Regions from separate parts of the Vibrio splendidus genome, predicted to be linked through region 2. Evidence: riboswitches for the same ligand, from Rfam matches in the RefSeq annotation. Region 2 holds a riboswitch; each other region holds the start of a gene.
The links. A riboswitch is a leader RNA that binds a small molecule or an ion and turns the genes downstream of it on or off. The one in region 2 is predicted to bind thiamine pyrophosphate.
Positions count from the first base shown of each region.

Region 1: it holds a riboswitch for thiamine pyrophosphate, as region 2 does, so the genes downstream of both, thiC (phosphomethylpyrimidine synthase ThiC) here and thiB (thiamine ABC transporter substrate binding subunit) in region 2, are expected to answer to the same signal.
Region 3: it holds a riboswitch for thiamine pyrophosphate, as region 2 does, so the genes downstream of both, thiD (bifunctional hydroxymethylpyrimidine kinase/phosphomethylpyrimidine kinase) here and thiB (thiamine ABC transporter substrate binding subunit) in region 2, are expected to answer to the same signal.

Region 1 covers NZ_AP025508.1:3,804,238-3,810,667, reverse strand. Annotated here, with positions in the region: rRNA gene OCU90_RS17145 (23S ribosomal RNA) at 1-485, shown strand, start outside; rRNA gene rrf (5S ribosomal RNA) at 581-696, shown strand; tRNA gene OCU90_RS17135 (tRNA-Asp) at 764-840, shown strand; tRNA gene OCU90_RS17130 (tRNA-Trp) at 901-977, shown strand; gene OCU90_RS17125 (multicopper oxidase family protein) at 1,455-2,837, shown strand; gene crcB (fluoride efflux transporter CrcB) at 2,938-3,321, shown strand; TPP riboswitch at 3,384-3,482, shown strand; gene thiC (phosphomethylpyrimidine synthase ThiC) at 3,612-5,561, shown strand; gene OCU90_RS17110 (thiamine phosphate synthase) at 5,561-6,430, shown strand, end outside.
Region 2 covers NZ_AP025508.1:3,473,269-3,479,698, forward strand. Annotated here, with positions in the region: gene yjgA (ribosome biogenesis factor YjgA) at 1-312, shown strand, start outside; gene thiQ (thiamine ABC transporter ATP-binding protein) at 421-1,125, opposite strand; gene thiP (thiamine/thiamine pyrophosphate ABC transporter permease ThiP) at 1,125-2,738, opposite strand; gene thiB (thiamine ABC transporter substrate binding subunit) at 2,863-3,855, opposite strand; TPP riboswitch at 3,909-4,028, opposite strand; gene OCU90_RS15545 (flavin prenyltransferase UbiX) at 4,072-4,695, opposite strand; gene mpl (UDP-N-acetylmuramate:L-alanyl-gamma-D-glutamyl-meso-diaminopimelate ligase) at 4,734-6,092, opposite strand; gene fbp (class 1 fructose-bisphosphatase) at 6,363-6,430, shown strand, end outside.
Region 3 covers NZ_AP025509.1:977,131-983,560, forward strand. Annotated here, with positions in the region: gene OCU90_RS21575 (ABC transporter substrate-binding protein) at 1-829, opposite strand, end outside; gene OCU90_RS21580 (ABC transporter permease) at 933-1,748, opposite strand; gene OCU90_RS21585 (ABC transporter ATP-binding protein) at 1,741-2,499, opposite strand; gene thiD (bifunctional hydroxymethylpyrimidine kinase/phosphomethylpyrimidine kinase) at 2,489-3,382, opposite strand; TPP riboswitch at 3,479-3,590, opposite strand; gene OCU90_RS21595 (DMT family transporter) at 3,689-4,606, opposite strand; gene OCU90_RS21600 (helix-turn-helix domain-containing protein) at 4,680-5,420, opposite strand; gene OCU90_RS21605 (DUF4382 domain-containing protein) at 5,594-6,430, opposite strand, start outside.

The DNA of each region.
Region 1 (6,430 bases), 330 kb from region 2:
CGCTCAACGGATAAAAGGTACTCCGGGGATAACAGGCTGATACCGCCCAAGAGTTCATATCGACGGCGGTGTTTGGCACCTCGATGTCGGCTCATCACATCCTGGGGCTGAAGTCGGTCCCAAGGGTATGGCTGTTCGCCATTTAAAGTGGTACGCGAGCTGGGTTTAGAACGTCGTGAGACAGTTCGGTCCCTATCTGCCGTGGGCGTTGGAAAATTGAAAGGGGCTGCTCCTAGTACGAGAGGACCGGAGTGGACGAACCTCTGGTGTTCGGGTTGTCATGCCAATGGCATTGCCCGGTAGCTAAGTTCGGAATCGATAACCGCTGAAAGCATCTAAGCGGGAAGCGAGCCTTGAGATGAGTTTTCCCTGGCACTATAAGTGTCCTAAAGGGTTGTCGTAGACTACGACGTTGATAGGCAGGGTGTGTAAGTGCTGCGAGGCATTGAGCTAACCTGTACTAATTGCCCGTGAGGCTTAACCATACAACACCCAAGGGGTTTTGTGGACTCAAAGACAGACCTTGAATGAGTTTGAAGAGAAATAACTTTTAGATAAGCTTTCCGAATTTTAAAATTTGCTTGGCGACCATAGCATTGTGGACCCACCTGATTCCATGCCGAACTCAGAAGTGAAACACAATAGCGCCGATGGTAGTGTGGGGTTTCCCCATGTGAGAGTAGGACATCGCCAGGCTTTAAATTAAATCTTTAGGTTGACCGACCTGGAGATATGGACGCTCACTTAGTGAGTTGACCACTGCGGAGTGGTAGTTCAGTTGGTTAGAATACCGGCCTGTCACGCCGGGGGTCGCGGGTTCGAGTCCCGTCCACTCCGCCACTTATTCGATAACCTCGCCTAGTGCGAGGTTTTTTCGAATCTGAAGCAAGATAAAGTTTTAGGGGTGTAGCTCCAATTGGCAGAGCAGCGGATTCCAAATCCGCGTGTTGGGAGTTCGAATCTCTCCACCCCTGCCATATACGAAGCCTCAGCAGAAATGCTGAGGCTTTTTTGCATCTATTGCTTCTACGAAGCAATGTCGTGATCTGGAATGCCAGCCTGGTCGAATATCCGGAGTGCCAGCTCAGTCCACCCCTGTCATATATAAGGCTCCAGACTACGCGTCCCGGCAGAAATGTTGGAGCCTTTTTTTATTAGCTTCGACTTATAATGGTTTACCTAATTCTACCAATTTGGATATGTTGATATTCGAACCTTTACGCTTCCGTAGTAGTTCGAAGATCTAGTCGAACAGGAAGGTCTTTTGGCTTTCTATATGTGGGATATTTAAGCTGTCACTTCTTGCCTTGGATGATATTTGACCATAGAAGGGTAAGTGCTTACTTATCCCAGCCTCTTTTATAAACAATCAACAGCACAAACCACGCTTCTTTATGAGAATTATTCTCAATATTTTGTTACATTTTGGTCGTTATTACTAAAAGGCAACAAATATGGATATCTCCCGTCGTAAGTTTATTCAATCATCTCTCGCTATACCTGCACTCACTGTACTGCCTGCTTGCTCTATGAAACGGGCGGTTGATGAACAAGGAAAGTATGTTTATGACTTAACGGCAGTGCCTTCAACCGCTGAACTCGTGACGGGGTTTGAGACTAATATTCTAGGCTTTAATGGTCAGATTCCAGCACCAACGATTCGATGTCGACAAGGTGAAAAGGTCACAATTCGTTTTACGAATAAGCTATCAGAGCCGACGACTATCCATTGGCATGGCTTAAGAATTCCTATCGAAATGGACGGTGTTCCCTTCTTAAGTCAGCCACCGATCATGCCAGGTGAAACATTCATTTATGAGTTTACGCCGCCAGATGCTGGCACATTTTGGTATCACCCACATATGAATAGCGTTAAACAACTTGGTATGGGTTTGGTTGGGCTAATTATCGTAGAAGAAAGCACTCCCGTGCAGTTTGATGAAGAGCATGCACTGATGCTTAAGCATTGGCACATCGATAAACAGGGTCAATGGAAAGACTTAATGATTCCACGACTTAGTGCTCGTATGGGAACTCCAGGAGAGTGGAGTAGCGTCAATGGTGTTCATGAACCTGTGTACCAATTAAAGCAGCACGCAACGACTCGACTGCGTATCGCGAATGTCGATAATACGATCACTTATCCTATTGCTGTCGAAGGGGCTGAGGCATGGGTGATTGCCATTGATGGTAATCCTGTAAAGACGCCATATAAACTTACTCAACATAAAATCGGCCCAGGGATGCGCGTGGATATTGGACTGATAGCGCCCAAAGTAGGCGAGCGAGTTAATGTTCTTCAAATGAAGGGCCGCTTTCCTTTCTCTTTATGTGAGTTCGAGGTAGTAGATTCCCCCCTTACTGAAGGGCGTTTATTGCCATTGTTGCCTCTTAACCCTGTACCTAATCTAGATCTTCCTAATGCTGAAGAGATCGATTTTGTGTTCGAGTGGGAAGGTGCGGTATCACCAGTTTCTAAAGATGGTAAATCGATGCCTAAGTTTTGGCTTACTAATAAAAGAGCATGGGAAGGGATGAGCAAAGACAATATTCCTGAGCCGTTGACGATTTTAGAGTTAGGTAAGACTTACATATTCGATCTAAAGAACGTCACCCAATACCATCACCCGATCCATATTCACGGTCATACATTCACTGTATTGGAACTTGATGGGAAGAAAGTTGAAGAGCCTTTCCATACCGATACAGTGTTACTTGGAAAAAACGGCCGAGCTAAAGCTGCATTTGTTGCAGATAACCCTGGCCGCTGGATGTACCACTGTCATGTTATAGAACACATGAAAACGGGTTTAATGGGATACATTGAAGTTAAGTGACACCTGTAACGTTTAATATTTGCGCATGCATTCTTAGTTTCTACCCTCGCTTTTATCGGCGTTAAAGCTAGAATATAGGGATTATTGTTTGGGAGGATTCATGGGTCAGTTATCTATTTTAGGTTTTATTGCCATTGGTGGCGCATTTGGTGCTTGTTCGCGTTATTTGATTTCAGAGTTATGTGTGGTAATGCTAGGGCGTGGTTTTCCTTATGGTACGCTGACTGTTAACGTAATTGGTTCTTTAATTATGGGATTGCTCATCGCTGCGTTTGAGAATGAAATGGTTGCGACAGAACCATGGAGACAGATCATCGGTCTTGGTTTCCTAGGAGCACTGACGACATTTTCTACATTTTCGATGGATAACGTACTTCTTATGCAGCAGGGCGCTTTCTTTAAGATGGGACTCAATGTGCTACTCAACGTGGTACTCAGTATTTCAGCCGCATGGATCGGCTTCCAACTTTTGATAAAGTCTTAAAACTTTCTTACGATTTGTTAACAACTCGGCTTGGTTTATCCAAGCCGTTTTTATATACTCGATCGAACTTGTCGGAGTGCCATATGGCTGAGACCGTTAACTCGGGATCCGTTGAACCTGATCAGGCTAATACCTGCGAAGGGAACAAGAGTAGATATCTAACTAGAATCCTTCTAGAGATCTATCTCCAGATCACAACTGTATTTCTTACCGTGATCCCTCTTGTAGCATCTAATCCGTCAAGCATTTTTATCCCTATAAATAATGGCTAAAAGCCAAGGAAAAATGCTATGTCGACTCGTAAACAAGCAAGACTGGAAGCGAAGAATTTCATTGATTCTTTATCCGTACAACCCTACCCAAACTCAAAAAAAGCTTACATCCAAGGATCTCGAGAGGACATTCAAGTCCCTGTCCGAGAAATATCACTCGCTGATAGCCTTGTTGGTGGTACCAAAAAAGAGCCTGTATTCGAACCTAATGTACCCATTCAAGTTTACGATACCTCAGGTGTTTACACAGACCCTACACATCAAATAGACCTGTATAGCGGTCTTCCTAAGTTGCGAGAGCAATGGATTGAAGAGCGTGGTGATACGGAATTGTTAGACGACGTAAGCTCTGTTTACACCAAAGAACGTTTAGATGATGAAACTCTAGACGACCTTCGCTACGGCAACCTGCCTAGAATTCGTCGCGCGACAGACAACCAATGTGTTACTCAGCTGCACTATGCTCGTCAGGGTATTATCACACCTGAAATGGAGTACATTGCCATACGTGAGAACATGGGACGTCAGAAGTTCGCTGATGAGCAGCTTAACCATCAACACCCTGGCCATAACTTTGGTGCAAACCTGCCGAAAGAAATTACTCCTGAGTTCGTGCGTAAAGAGGTTGCTGAAGGTCGAGCTATTATCCCTTCAAACATCAACCACCCAGAATCAGAACCGATGATTATTGGTCGAAACTTCTTAGTGAAGGTGAACGCTAATATCGGTAACTCTTCAGTAAGCTCTTCGATTGAAGAAGAAGTTGAGAAGCTAGTATGGTCGACTCGCTGGGGTGGCGATACCGTGATGGACCTTTCTACTGGTCGTAATATTCACGAGACTCGCGAATGGATCCTACGTAATAGCCCAGTACCAATTGGTACGGTTCCTATGTATCAAGCGCTTGAAAAAGTGAATGGCGTTGCCGAAGACCTTAACTGGGAAGTGATGCGCGATACCTTGATTGAACAAGCAGAGCAGGGTGTTGATTACTTTACTATCCACGCAGGCTTATTGCTTCGCTACGTTCCTATGACCGCTAAACGTGTGACTGGTATTGTCTCTCGTGGCGGCTCCATCATCGCGAAATGGTGTCTTGCTCATCACCAAGAAAGTTTCCTTTATACCCACTTCCGTGAGATCTGTGAGATCTGTGCGAAGTACGATGTTGCTCTGTCATTAGGTGACGGTTTACGCCCGGGCTCAATTGCAGATGCTAATGATGAGGCTCAATTCTCGGAGTTACGTACTCTAGGTGAGTTGACTAAAGTGGCTTGGGAATATGACGTTCAGGTGATCATTGAAGGCCCTGGACATGTACCAATGCACCTGATTAAAGAGAATATGGACGAGCAGTTAGAGCACTGCCATGAAGCGCCTTTCTATACTTTAGGCCCATTGACGACAGATATTGCCCCTGGTTACGACCATATTACCTCTGGTATTGGCGCGGCCATGATTGGTTGGTACGGCTGTGCGATGCTCTGTTATGTCACCCCTAAAGAGCACCTAGGCTTACCAAATAAAGAAGATGTGAAGACTGGCCTGATTACTTACAAGCTAGCAGCACACGCAGCGGACCTCGCTAAAGGACATCCGGGCGCACAAATCCGAGATAATGCATTATCAAAGGCACGTTTTGAATTCCGTTGGGAAGACCAATTCAATCTAGCTTTAGATCCTGAAACCGCGCGTTCTTTCCATGATGAAACTCTGCCACAAGAGTCGGGCAAGGTTGCTCACTTCTGCTCAATGTGTGGACCTAAATTCTGCTCGATGAAGATTTCTCAAGAAGTTCGAGAGTATGCGAAAGACACCGAACAAGTAGCCGCGGATCAGGCTATCGAGATTAAGATGCTAGATAACCCGTTGGAAGGGATGCGTCAGAAATCACAAGAGTTCCGTGATACTGGCTCTGAACTTTATCATCCTGCAGTAGCCGCAAAAGAAGCTCAATTAGAGGAATAATGACAGTGAAGATACTAATCCCATCTCAAAATATTGAGTTAACGGGAGAGGTGCAGAACTGTCTATTGGTTGCTAAGCGACAAGGCTTGGCAACTGATGCGGTTGAGTTGGGTGTAAGCCCAACTCAATACTTCTCTATCGTTGATTCTCAGCAGGCGTTATCTATTGGCTTCGCTCATGATCTTGATTCATTGACGGTGTGTCAGCTAGCAGAACTGAACCATGTTGTTGATTACAGCAATTCAGTCGCGCTAGCTGACGTTTGTGATGCCTTTACACAAACTCCGAATACCATTTATATCGGTGTTTCAGATGATTCAGCTGTACTGGATATCTGGTCACACCTGGGTGCTAGCCGTGCTATCAAGAGTGGCACTACAGCTCATCAGGAGTTAGATAATCGCGGCCACTTTGCTTGGTTACTTACTTTGTTGGCGCTGGAATTCCCATTAGAAGACGCACTAGTTTTAGCTCGCGCAGCGTCCAATGTTTCACGTGGAACATGGCCAGCACATTACCAAAACTTTCCTATCCCTGTTCTTGAAGATCAACGATTGGACATAAGCGTAGGTTGGGCTAACCAAGGGACATCACTTTCTTTTCCTGAGTTGAGTAAGAGTAGCCTCGGTTTATACCCTGTGGTTGATGATGTTGAGTGGATCGAAAGATTGCTCAAGCTTGGAATCAACACTGTCCAACTACGTATTAAGAACCCACAGCAAACGGACTTAGAACTACAAGTCGCACGATCTATCGAACTTGGTCGTGAGTACAACGCTCAAGTTTTTATCAATGATTACTGGCAACTTGCACTCAAGCATGACGCTTTTGGTGTTCATTTGGGGCAAGAGGATATTGAAGAATCAAAC
Region 2 (6,430 bases):
CGTCAGCTTCAATACATTGGTAAAGTAATGCGCAATGTAGATCCAGAGCCAATTCAAGCGGCTTTAGATAAAATTCGCAACAAACACTCTCAAGCAACAGTTGAACTACACAAACTAGAACAACTGCGTGACCGCGTTGTTGCAGAAGGCGATGCTGCCATTTCTGACGTTATGGAAATGTACCCTGAAGCAGACCGTCAACGTCTTCGTCAGCTAGCTCGCCAAGCTAACAAAGAGAAATCAGCGAACAAACCAGCGAAGTCTTCTCGCGAGATCTTCCAAATCTTAAAAGAGCTAAAGCAAGGCGACTAATCTTCGTCTCCCTTTGCTCAGAAAGATAATAAAAGACCTAGCACATGCTAGGTCTTTTTGTTTTCGACTGACTCTATATCAAAAGCCATCAAGACCAATACTCAGTCGTCACTCACCCGCTTTAACAAACGAGCTTAATTCTTGCTGTGGATGAGCAGCTGTCAGTACCTCTATCGAGTCTTCAACCAACACCTTACCTAGCGCCACAAAAATAAACTTATTCGCGATACTGCGTGCATCACCTAAATGGTGAGTCACCATCAATACCGTAATATTTCGTTCTGCCGCTAATCGCTTCACTAAGCTAAGCATCTCCTCGCGCAGCAAAGGATCAAGCGCAGAGAAAGGTTCATCAAGCAACCAGATATCATGAGGCTGAACAAAACAGCGGGCTAACGCGACACGCTGGCGCTGGCCACCCGATAAATGCTCAGGCAATCTATCTAAATACTCTGCAACACCTACTTGTGCGGCTGCTTGCTCAACTTTGAGCTTTTGGGTTGCGGTAAGCTTTAATCCTGGATGCAGCCCTAAACCAATATTTTCACGTACGGTGAGATGGGCAAACAAATTATGCTCTTGGAACAACATCGCCAATGGACGTTGGTGCGCTTCTTTACCAATAAGCGATTGTCCTGCCACTGAGATCTCACCCGATGTAGGCTCTATGAATCCCGCGACTAGCGCCAACAACGTTGATTTACCAGCGCCACTCGGCCCCATCAACGCGACAATGTCGCCCTGCTCAGCTTGAAAATCAAAGCGAAACAACTCTCGGTGATAGTGGTAGTCCACCTCTTTCATCACTAACATCATCGGTTCCTTAACTCTTTAGCATTGGGCTTTGAACTTCGAGTAAATAAAAATTCTATTAAGCTAAAACTGCCCACACTCAGCAGCAGTAAACTCACAGAAACCACCGCTGCAGCTTCCATCTGATAGCTGCCTAACAATTGGAATAGATACAAAGGCAGCGTTCTAAAATCTTGGCTACCAAACAAGGCAATGGCACTTAAGTCACCCATCGCCAGCATAAAGCTAATAGAGAAGGCTTGCGCCATTGGTTTACGTAGTGCGCGCCACTCCACCAGCCTAAAACGTGTGAAACCTGTCATTCCCAAGCTTGCACACACGTATTGATACTGTTGAGATAAATGCAACATAGGTTGGGCTAAGGTTTTTATCACATAAGGCAGTGCCATCAAGCTATTTACTGCAATCACAATAAAGAAAGCTAAGCTAAATACATCGGTAAATGAACGCAGTAATAAGAAGAGTCCCGTACTGATCACTAACCCTGGTGTCACTAAGATAATGGTACCAATCAGCTCGATTTTATCGGCTCTAAAGTTCTTATTCTGCAAACGCCATGCACGACTGGTCAGCAGTATCGCAATACCAATACCGACAGCAATAACACTTGCTAAGGACGCAACTTTAACGGAGGTCATTAACGCAGCCCAAAACGGTTCGCTGCTGAGCACAATCAGTGCTTGTGAGTTAATACCACTGACGATAACCATGGCTAATGGCGGCAATACCAGCATTGAGACTACTATGATCCAAAAGCTATCCCAAGCTTTTGACCACCAGCTGTCCTTAACCAAATATTTCTCTTCCGACAGCTGACTGGCTGTCACGGAGATAGGCTTAGACAAGCGCTGAATACTCACCGCTAATACACCACATAGCAGCATTTGCCATATCGCGAGCAAGGCACCAGCCTGTAGGTCAAAATCGAATTTAATCGCTTGATAAATAGCGAGTTCGATAGTGGTCGATTTCGGACCGCCACCTAGCGCCATCACGGTAGCAAAGCTAGTAAAGCACAACATGAAGACTAAGCCACACACATGAGGCAGTTGTTGTCTCAATCGCGGCCATTCTACCCATTTGAATTTATTCCAATGACTCATACCCAAATGAGCACACAGCTTATGTTGCTCGGCAGGCACGGTATCTAAAGCTTGTAAAAGTAAACGACTGGCATAGGGCAGATTAAAGAAGACATGTGCGAGTAAAATGCCATTCAATCCATAGATGGAGAATGGCAGTTCAATATCGAAGTTCGCCAGAAATTTAGCTAACCAACCACTGTTGCCATAAATAGCAAGCAAACCAAACACACCGACTAACACAGGCAGAACCAAGGTCGACGCGAACAGCCTTAACAACAGAGCCCGCCCAAAAAATTGCCTGCGACACAAAGCATGAGCAATAGGTATAGCAAAGCCAACACTCAGCACAGTTGAGAGTGTCGCTTGATAAAAACTGAATTTCGTTACATGCCAATAGTAAGGATCGGACCATACTTGGCTGATATCAAGAGAAGGGGCATTGCTAAGCAATGCCCCAACTGCTGAAACCACAAAGGCGGTAATGAGTATCGCAACCCAGATCCCGACCTTAGGTGTTTTCTTTATCATAAATTGATTTTTTACCGTAAATAGTTCGCTCAAAGTATATCGAACGAACCTTTAAATACAGAAAGTTAGAAAGCTGAATTTTAGGAAACTCATCTTTAGAAAGTTAAGCTAGAGAGCTAATCTTTTAAAAAGTAAGTGCACTCTGCCATTCACGAATCCAAGGCTTACGCTTAGCAGCGATTTCTTCAGGCGTAAAACTCAGAGCTTTCTGCGGTACTGTTAACAGATCAAACCCTTTTGGTAGCTCGATATCCGTCACTGGGTACATCCAGTTGCCCGTTGGCATCGCAGATTGGAATTCATCACTTAGGATAAACACCATAAACTCATCGGCAAGCTTTTCGTTCTTGCTGCCTTTAACTTTCGCTGCCACTTCCACTTGAGTGTAATGGCCTTCTTCAAAGCTTGCTGCTGCGTACTTAGAATCACTTTCTGCAATGATGTGGTAAGCCGGAGAAGTCGTGTAAGACAAGACTAAGTCCGACTCACCCTTTAAGAACATAGAGTAAGCTTCAGACCAACCTTTAGTCACAGTAACCGTTTTCTGAGCGAGCTTCTTCCAAGCTGCTGTCGCTTCATCACCGTATACTGACTTCATCCATAGCATCATGCCTTGACCCGGCGTTGATGTACGTGGGTCTTGGTAGATAACCTTAAGGTCATCACGCTGCTCAACCAGTTCTTTCAAGCTCTTAGGCGGGTTTGCCAACTTCTCTTTGTTGTAAACAAAAGCAAAGTAGCCAAAGTCATAGGGTACAAAAGTGCTGTCGTTCCAACCATTAGGAAGCGTTACTGATGACGTATCAACACTGTGCTTAGCTAATAAGCCCGTCGCTTTCGCTTCAGCCATCAGATTGTTATCTAAACCTAACACGATATCTGCTTTGCTGTTCCCACCTTCAAGACGCAAGCGGTTCAGAATAGACACGCCATCTTCTAGCGCGACAAAGTTCACATCGCAGCCACACTTTTCTTCAAATGCTTTTTCAACGGCAGGACGAGGGCCCCAATCCGCAGCAAAAGAATCATAGGTATAAACCGTTAGGGTATTGTCTGCAGCAAAGGCAGAAAAAGAGATGGCTGTAGTAACAGCAAGAGTTGTTAATGTGAATTTCACTGGACGCTCTCCATGGTCTGAGCGGCACAGGTTTGAGGGAGGAGAACGGTAGAAGTTATTCCTAACTCAATTCCTACGCCAGCATTATCTGGTTCAGGTTTACGGGTCCCAAGCACTTGCTTGATCTCAGCTCGCATTCATTATTTGAATGGTTTGCTCCCCGATGAGTGTTCAGAATTGTAATTCGAATTTTAACAATAAGCTATCAAGTTTGGATCAATTACGTTGATCGTAACCCCAACGTGGCACTAAACCTTGCTCAATGCCAAGATGATCCAAAATGCGCGCCACCATAAAATCGACCAGATCTTCAATCGACTTAGGTTGATGATAAAAACCCGGAGCGGCAGGCATGATCGTCACGCCCATAGTCGATAGCTTATGCATGTTCTCCAAGTGCAGCGTCGAGAATGGCGTCTCACGAACCACCAACAACAGTTGGCCTCGTTCTTTCATGACCACATCTGCAGCACGCTCAATCAGGTTATCCGATAAGCCATGAGCAATTGAAGCCAAGCTTCCCGCTGAACATGGGCAAACTACCATCTGCTTCGGCGCTGCTGAGCCAGAGGCAACCGGAGAGAACCAATCATCTTTGCCACACACCACCAGCTTTTCGGGGTCACACCCAAGGTGTTTAACCAAAGCTTGTTTCGCTGCATCGGGCCCTGCAGGTAACTTAAGTTCATGCTCGGTCGCCAACACCACTCGCGCAGCCGACGATATCAGTAAATAGACCTGATAATCCGCCGCCAAAAGGCATTCAAGTAAACGCAGGCCATAAGGCGCACCTGATGCGCCAGTGAAAGCGAGGGTTATAGCTTTATCGTGTTTTGTCATGTTCTCAATTACTTCAAAATATAAGGTCGTGGATGCCGTTAGCCTTTGAGTGCCAACGCATCCAACAATTTCTGGTGAATACCACCAAAGCCACCATTACTCATTACTAAGATTTGGTCGCCCGCTTGTGCCTCTGAGACAATTCTAGCAACGAATGCATCCATGTCATCACTTACATGTGCGGGTTGATGGCACGCATTGGCAACATCTTGTACAGACCAATCAATATTATCCGGTTGGAATAAGTAGGTAGAATCCGCCTGTTTGAGCGAATCAGCCAAGGTTTCTTTATGCACACCACGCTTCATGGTGGCAGAACGAGGCTCTAAAACAGCAATGATTTTTTTCGTATCGACCTTATTACGTAAGCCACCCAGCGTAAGTTCAATCGCTGTAGGATGATGAGCAAAATCGTCATAGACAGAAACACCTGCCACTTCGCCTTTAAACTCTAAGCGACGCTTGGTATTAATGAAAGTCGCCAGTGATTCACATCCTAAGTCGGGTGTCACACCAACATGTCTTGCCGCCGCAATCGCCATCAAGGCATTACTTACGTTATGATCGCCAACCAAATCCCAGTCTACGGTTCCAACACATTCGTCTTGGAAATAGACCTCAAATTTAGAGCCATCTTTAACCAGTTTCTTGGCATCCCAATCGCCAAGTTCGCCGCTCGATTCAGTCTCACTCCAACACCCACGAGATAGAACATCTTCAATAGCCGTATCTTGCTTCGGTGAGAAAATACGACCATTACTTGGCACAGTGCGAACCAAATGATGGAACTGTCGCTTGATCGCTTCAAGATCGTCAAAGATATCCGCATGATCGAACTCAAGATTATTCATCACCAAGGTTCTTGGGTGGTAATGAACGAACTTAGATCGTTTATCGAAAAAAGCACTGTCATATTCGTCGGCTTCGACCACGAAGAACATGCTTTCACCAAGGCGAGCAGAGATACCAAAGTTACCCAACACGCCGCCAACTAAGAAGCCAGGCGCATAGCCACAGTCTTCTAAAATCCAAGCCAGCATGCTCGATGTTGTTGTCTTGCCATGCGTTCCCGATACCGCTAATACCCAACGGTCATGCAGTAGAAATTCTTGCAACCATTGCGGGCCTGATGTGTATCTAAGGTTATTATCCAATACATACTCAACACACGGGTTACCACGGCTCATGGCATTACCGATAACCACGAGATCAGGCCTTGGCTCTAATTGACTGGGGTCGAACCCTTCAATAATTTCAATCCCTTGTGATTCCAACAAAGTGCTCATTGGAGGGTAAACATTCGCGTCACTACCCGTAACCTTGTGACCTAATTGACGAGCCAATACCGCGGCACCACCCATGAAGGTGCCACAAATTCCTAAGATGTGAATATGCATATATTGCTTCCAAACGCTTGGCTAAATGAGCCATGTCTAAATCAAACTACTTGCACTCATTATCATTAAATGGCGATTAAAAGCGAGCAGCAATGCAAAACAAATTTAGTCGACATTGTAAGTGAGATCTGTGTCGCTTAGTTCATTACCATTAAAAAGATCTAACCTTTAGAATTTAGGTAAGCGTCTAGATGAATAAAGCCCACTCAAGAGGCCTAATCTACAGTGCTCAAATCCCCCCTAATATTGAGAGAAGTTTAAGGAAATAACATGTCTGAGATGCGCACCCTTGGTGAGTTCATTGTTGCAAAACAAAGTGACTTTCCCCATGCAAGTGG
Region 3 (6,430 bases), on a different replicon from region 2:
TCAGCGTGTCGTTCCATGCGCGTTGGTTAAGCTCGTTGTTCAACGTATCTGGTGAATACGCAACAAACTCGCTCCATGACTCTTGTGGGTGGTTCACGATGTAAGTCGTTGCTTGTTCCAATGCTTTATTGAACGCTTTGATCGCTTCATCATCGTGCTGCTTTGCGTTCGCAACAAAAATAAGCTCATCGTAAGCTGGCACACCGTGCTCTTCTGGGAAGAACGCTTTTGCTTTAAAGCCTTCAAGGGCTAGCTGGTTGGTTTCGAAGTTACGTAGGCCACCCCAAATTGCATCTACCTTGCCTGATGCCAATGAAGACGACAGTGCCCAACCGACATTGATGGTTTGCACGTCGGTAAACGCAACATTTTCTTGCGCTAACATGGTGCCAATTGTTGCTTCTTCGTTTCCTGCGATCGCAATACCGATCTTCTTGCCTTTCAGATCCGCTAGTGAATCGTTCTTGCCGTTATCCAGAACCATTAGTGTGTTCAGTGGCGTCGCGATAAGGGTTGATGCACGAACTAAAGGAAGACCCGCTGCCACATCCATGATTAAACTTGGTTGGTAAGTTACCGCTAAATCGACCTTACCTGCCGCGACCAATTTTGCCGGCGTGCTTGGGTCTGCGGGTTCTTGAATTTCAATGTCTAAGCCTTGGTCAGCAAAGTAGCCGCGCTCTTGAGCGATCACAATCGGGCCATGGTTCGGGTTCACAAACCAATCCAACATCAATGTCAGTTTCTTTTGTTCAGAGTCCGCTAGAGCATGACCTGAAACCAATGAAGCAAGCAGTGCCACTGCACCTATCAATTTTGTATTTTTCACGGTTAACCTTTCCTTTTGAATATTATTCTTATGTTGAGCGAAGCTTTATTAAACAGGCTTTATTAAACGAAGCCTTATTAAACAAGTGTTATTGAGCAAGCCATCATTGGTTCTCCCAAGGAATAGCTTTTTTGAGTAATTTATCTGTAACGAAGTAGAGCGAGATAGACAGCACCGCCAAGATAAACAAGGCCGCAAACATCTCATCGATGATCATGCGCGCGTTGGCCTGTAGCATTAGATAACCCAGCCCTTCACTCGAACCCACCCACTCCCCGACGACCGCGCCAATTGGGGCAATAACCACCGCCACACGAATACCAGACGCCAGTGTTGGCAATGCAGCAGGCAATTGGATATAACGCAACAATTGCCATTTCGATGCACCCATCGTTTTGGCAAGATCGAGATAGCCTGTCGGTGTATTGCGTAGGCCGTCATAACAACAAGTGGTTACAGGGAAGAAGATAATGATCGCTGCCATCACCACTTTTGAGGCGATGCCATAACCAAGCCACAACATCAATACTGGAGCAATCGCAAACACAGGGATCGCTTGGCTAGCGATTAAGATAGGTAACAGCCAGCGTTTTAGTGGTTCGAACATCAACATCTGCAGGGCGAAAAATAGCCCCATCGACAAACCAAGTAGCAAGCCAAGTAAGATCTCTTGCGCAGTCACCCAAGTGTGTTTGAGCAATACATCGTAGCGTTCGAATAGTTTAATAAAGACTTCTGCAGGCGCTGGCAGAATGAAGCTCGGCATCTCGAAGATAACGACCACCATTTGCCATAAACCGAGAATCACAGCACTGCTGATAAGCAAACGCATAACGGGATTCATCTGACGAGGGCGTGTAATGGTAGTCTGTGCGTTAGTTGAATGAGCCACAGTTTCGCTTCGCGTTAGATCATTCATAATCACGCTCCAACTGATCTAAGATCGCTTGTTGTAACTCAGCACATTCACCATCTAACACTCTTGGTGTCGCTGTGTTAGGCACAGACAATGACTGAGCATTCGCGGGTGTGCCTTGCAACACATACAAATTGTCCGCCAAACGCACCGCTTCTTGTGGATCATGAGTGATCAACACAACGGTTTTACCTTTTAGTAGTTCACACGCTAAGCTTTGAAGCTTGTGTCTTGTTACCGCATCCAGCGCAGAGAAAGGCTCGTCCATCAGCACCACAGGCTTGTCTTGCATTAAGGTTCGAGCCAAAGCAACACGCTGGCGCATACCACCAGACAATTGATCCGGCATAGTAGACGCGTGATTAGCCAAACCAACCGCAGCTAACAACTCTAGTGCTTGGTTGGTTTGCTGTTCTTTATCAGAAACTGGATTTTGAAAGCGATGACTCAGGCATACATTGTCGATAACCGATAGCCATGGCAGTAACAAATCTTGCTGTGCCATGTAAGCGATGCGGTCCGTTAAAGGCAATTCATCGGACGTTGCCAATGTGCCCTGCCACTCCACCTTGTCGTCCAGCAAGCCTGCCAGATAACGCAATACCGTGGTTTTTCCGCAACCACTTCGACCCAGCAATACTGTCCACTTACCTGCGTTTAAGCTAAGCGACAACCCAGACAAGGTCGCGTACTCGCTGTCTCGGTAACGTAACGTCGCGTTGCTGAGTTGAACGCCAACCGTATTAACGGACATTACCGTGTCCAGCGAAGAAGTGATTTACCGGGCCATGACCTTGACCAACTTGCAACTCATCAGCATGAGCAATCGCGCGAGAAATGTATTGTTTGCCTAGGTCAACAGCTTCTGCCAGCGTGTTGCCCTGAGCCAAGAAAGAAGCAATGGCAGATGAAAGCGTACAGCCCGTGCCGTGGGTGTTTTTAGTCGGGAAACGCTTCGCGCTAATCAAGGCAGACGTCGTCGGGAGAATCAGTAGATCGTTACTGTTTTCATCTTTCTCTAAATGACCGCCTTTGAGAAGAACGGCTTTAGCACCTAGTGCGCGTAAATCTTCAATCATGCCCTGCATTTCAGCTTCGCTTTCAGGTACCGGCTTGCCTGTTAGCGCCGCACCTTCTGGCAAGTTAGGAGTAATGATGTCTGCCAGTGGAATCAGTTCTTGTTTCAGCGTTGTAATGGCAGAGTTTTCTAAGAGAAGATCGCCACTTGTCGCGACCATTACAGGGTCAATCACAAGATGCTTAGGTTGGTACTGATTAATTTTGTCCGCGACGACTTTGATGATTTGCGAATCAGCCAACATGCCGACTTTTACTGCCACGATATTCAGATCAGTAAAAACCGCATCTAACTGGCTAGCGACATGGTCGAGTGGAATAGGAAAAATGGCGGAAACGCCTTGCGTGTTCTGGGAAGTGATAGCGGTAATTACCGAACAAGCGAAACTACCTGTAGCAGACATAGCTTTAATATCAGCTTGGATACCTGCACCACCGCCACTGTCAGAACCCGCGATAGTTAAAACAATCGGAGTATTCGTGCGAATCGTGTCTTCTGCAGAGTGCTGTGAAACTGAGGCTTTTGGCGTTAAATCTTTTGAAATAGAACTGTGTGTCATTGTCGCTCCTACTATCTTACAAGACGTAGGAGAACGAACACTGATCGAAGGAGAAGTCGCATTAGGCTCATGAAAGTTTTCATGGGTGCAGACGTAGATCGAGTGCTTATAGTTCCCTACGCCAGTGTTAACTGAATCAGGTTCAACGGGTCTCGATTAACGATCTCAGCAAACACCAAATAAGGTATATGCCCCCCGACTATTGATAGCGATAGTAACAGCACTCTCACAACTGAGATACTGATTTTATTCAATTATAAGAATTACGCATGAATAAATTTCAATTAGGCACAACAAAACAAATACTTATAGCGTTCCTTTAGATGGCTTCGACTGTATCAACAAGCACAGCACAATCAGAGACATACCTAGCCAGCCTGTAAAAGGAATCAGCTCACCGACAACGCAGACGGCAAGCACCGCTGCAACTACTGGTTCAAACAGGGTCAGCAGGTTGGCACTGCTCGCGGTCACGTGGCGTAAACCAAAACTGAACGCGATATAGCCCACGCATTGTGGAATTAGTGTCAGATAACTGATGACTAATACGTTAATCTGCGAGGAAAACAGGTTCTCACCCGTAAACCAGAGTGTTGGCAGCAACAGCATCGCGCCGAGGCCAAAAATACTGCCCATCGCCGCTTGCGACTTAATCCCTTTATCGATCAGTGCTTTTGTCGCCCAAGAATAAATGGCGTAACACAACCCAGCGAGCAAACCTAAAGCAATACCCAACAGCTTGAGATCATCACCTGACTCATTCGCCGATGAAGCTTCTGAAAACACCAACAACCCAATACCCACCACACCAATCGCAAAGCTAGTGAGCCAACGTTTGTTGATATTATTCTTTTTGCTAATCAGACACTCTAACAATGCCGAAAAGAAAGGCGCGGTTGCAATCGAAACCACGGTACCAATCGCCACGCCTGATAATTTCATTGAAGAATAGAAAGCTAAAGGATAGACCGCCAAAGCCAAAGCGCTCACTGCCAACAGCCTCTTGTTCTGCAAAAGTTTATCGAAAGCGAATAGGATTTTTCGATACGCCAATCCCGCTTGCATTAGGCCACCGACGCCCATAGAGAAAGCACCAATCGCTAATGGGCTGAGATCAGGTGCAAAACTTGCGGCGGTGCCTGTCGTGCCCCATAAAATAGAAGCAAACAAGATGGCCAAAGTGCCCGTTTGGAATTCGTTAACGCGATTGATGGCAAGATTCATTTCTATTACCCAATTTTCAGTTCTGAAATAGATAATAGTGAAGATTGATAAAGTTTAGTTTGCCGAAAGGACGCTATTGTTGTTTTGAAAGACTCTCTTTCATCGAACCTAGAAACGCCCTTGGAGACATGCCAAAGTGCTGAGAGAAGCGACGACTGAAAGCAGACACGTCACTATAGCCCACATTTTCAGCAATCAATTGAACGGGTAGATCGGTATGAGTTAACAAGGCTTGAGCTTTCTCCATACGATATCGAGTGATGTATTTAAGCGCACTGATACCCAAGCACTCTTTGAAGCGTTTTTTGAATTGAGTGAGACTCAAACAGGCCGTTTCTGCAAGTTGTAGAATAGAGAGAGGTTGGGCGTAATTATCCGCTATCAGCCTTTGTACCGCGCGAATACGAGGGTCGATACTTTTGCTCACTTCTTGTTGCTCTAGCAGCAGTGAAAACACATCCAAAATAGATGACTCAATGCCACTGTCGACCTGATACTCCAGTTGCTTCTCAACAAACAGCAAGAAGCTCATTAAAGGTGGTGTTATCGTGAAAACCGAGAGCTCATGCTCTAACAAATGCTGCGGTAACTCTGCCATATCCGCGACAATAAACCGCGCGGCTTCATCCGCCTTAAACGCATGCGCGGTGGTTACTGGAATCACCACACATTCGCCCACGGCCACCTTGCCGACATACCCCACCATCTCGATATTGATACTGCCTTGGATCGGCAATACCAATTGGTGATGGTCATCATGAGCATGGGTATTAAATTGCTTGGTATAAGATCGAATGCTTAAGCTAGATTTCATAATCAACGCCGGAGTACATTTCGCTAGGTTAAAGTAAGAGATACAAAGTTACATCATCACTTCCCTAGAGTCACACTCAATGCTCATCAAATTCATGCTAGCTAGGTGACATGATCAAAAACGGCCTCCAAATGAGAGGCCGTTTTTATTAAAAATCGTTATTCACATCAAAGTTAGAATGACACTTGGCTGTCTTGACCAACAGTTACTTGCACGCCGTTTTGAGCTTCGTATATTTCGAACCCAGCGGCTAATGGTGCTGCATTGTCTTCATCACTGTCGTGTTGCGCAGTACAGGTATAACCCAATGAATAAATACCTGGATCAATGAAGCCCAGAGAAAACTCATAGTTGGTCTGTGCTTGATTCATTGTCACTGATGCTGAAGTGATCGGTTTCACTTCATCACTGCCGCCAATCGGAGCCATGTCAGCTTTAGCGATGTCACCTTCATATAGATAGATAGCTTGTACTGTCCCACCATTATCTGTCAGACAGTTTTTATAAGTTTGAAGTGCAACAGTACCTTCAATATTACCTGTTTTGGCCGTATTTATTAGGCTCACCGATGTGCTTTGAATTGTGTAATCAGGGAAGGTCGAACTGTTTTTTAAGCCTCGTCGAAGATCAAACTCTAATACGAAATTATTGCTTTGCTGATTAATATCAAATTTCTTATTAATGAAAACCACGCCAGCATTGTCTTCTTTACCAACAGATTGGGGGCATGAACGTTCGCCTTTGACGGATAGCTCCTGAACCGTATTGTCATCTTTTACAACATAAGATGGATCTGTTGGATGATCGCCATCATTCGCAAACACACACATTTGATAGCTACCTACGGGCACCACCTCATTTTCAATCAAAGGAAGCGCATCGCTGCCTTGGTAATCCAGCAAATTCACACTTAATGGAATCGGATCCTCACCATCTGGCAATGGATCGCCATTTTCATCAACGTAATCGCCGTTTTCGTCCGTTTTATACACATCATAAATCAGTGGTGA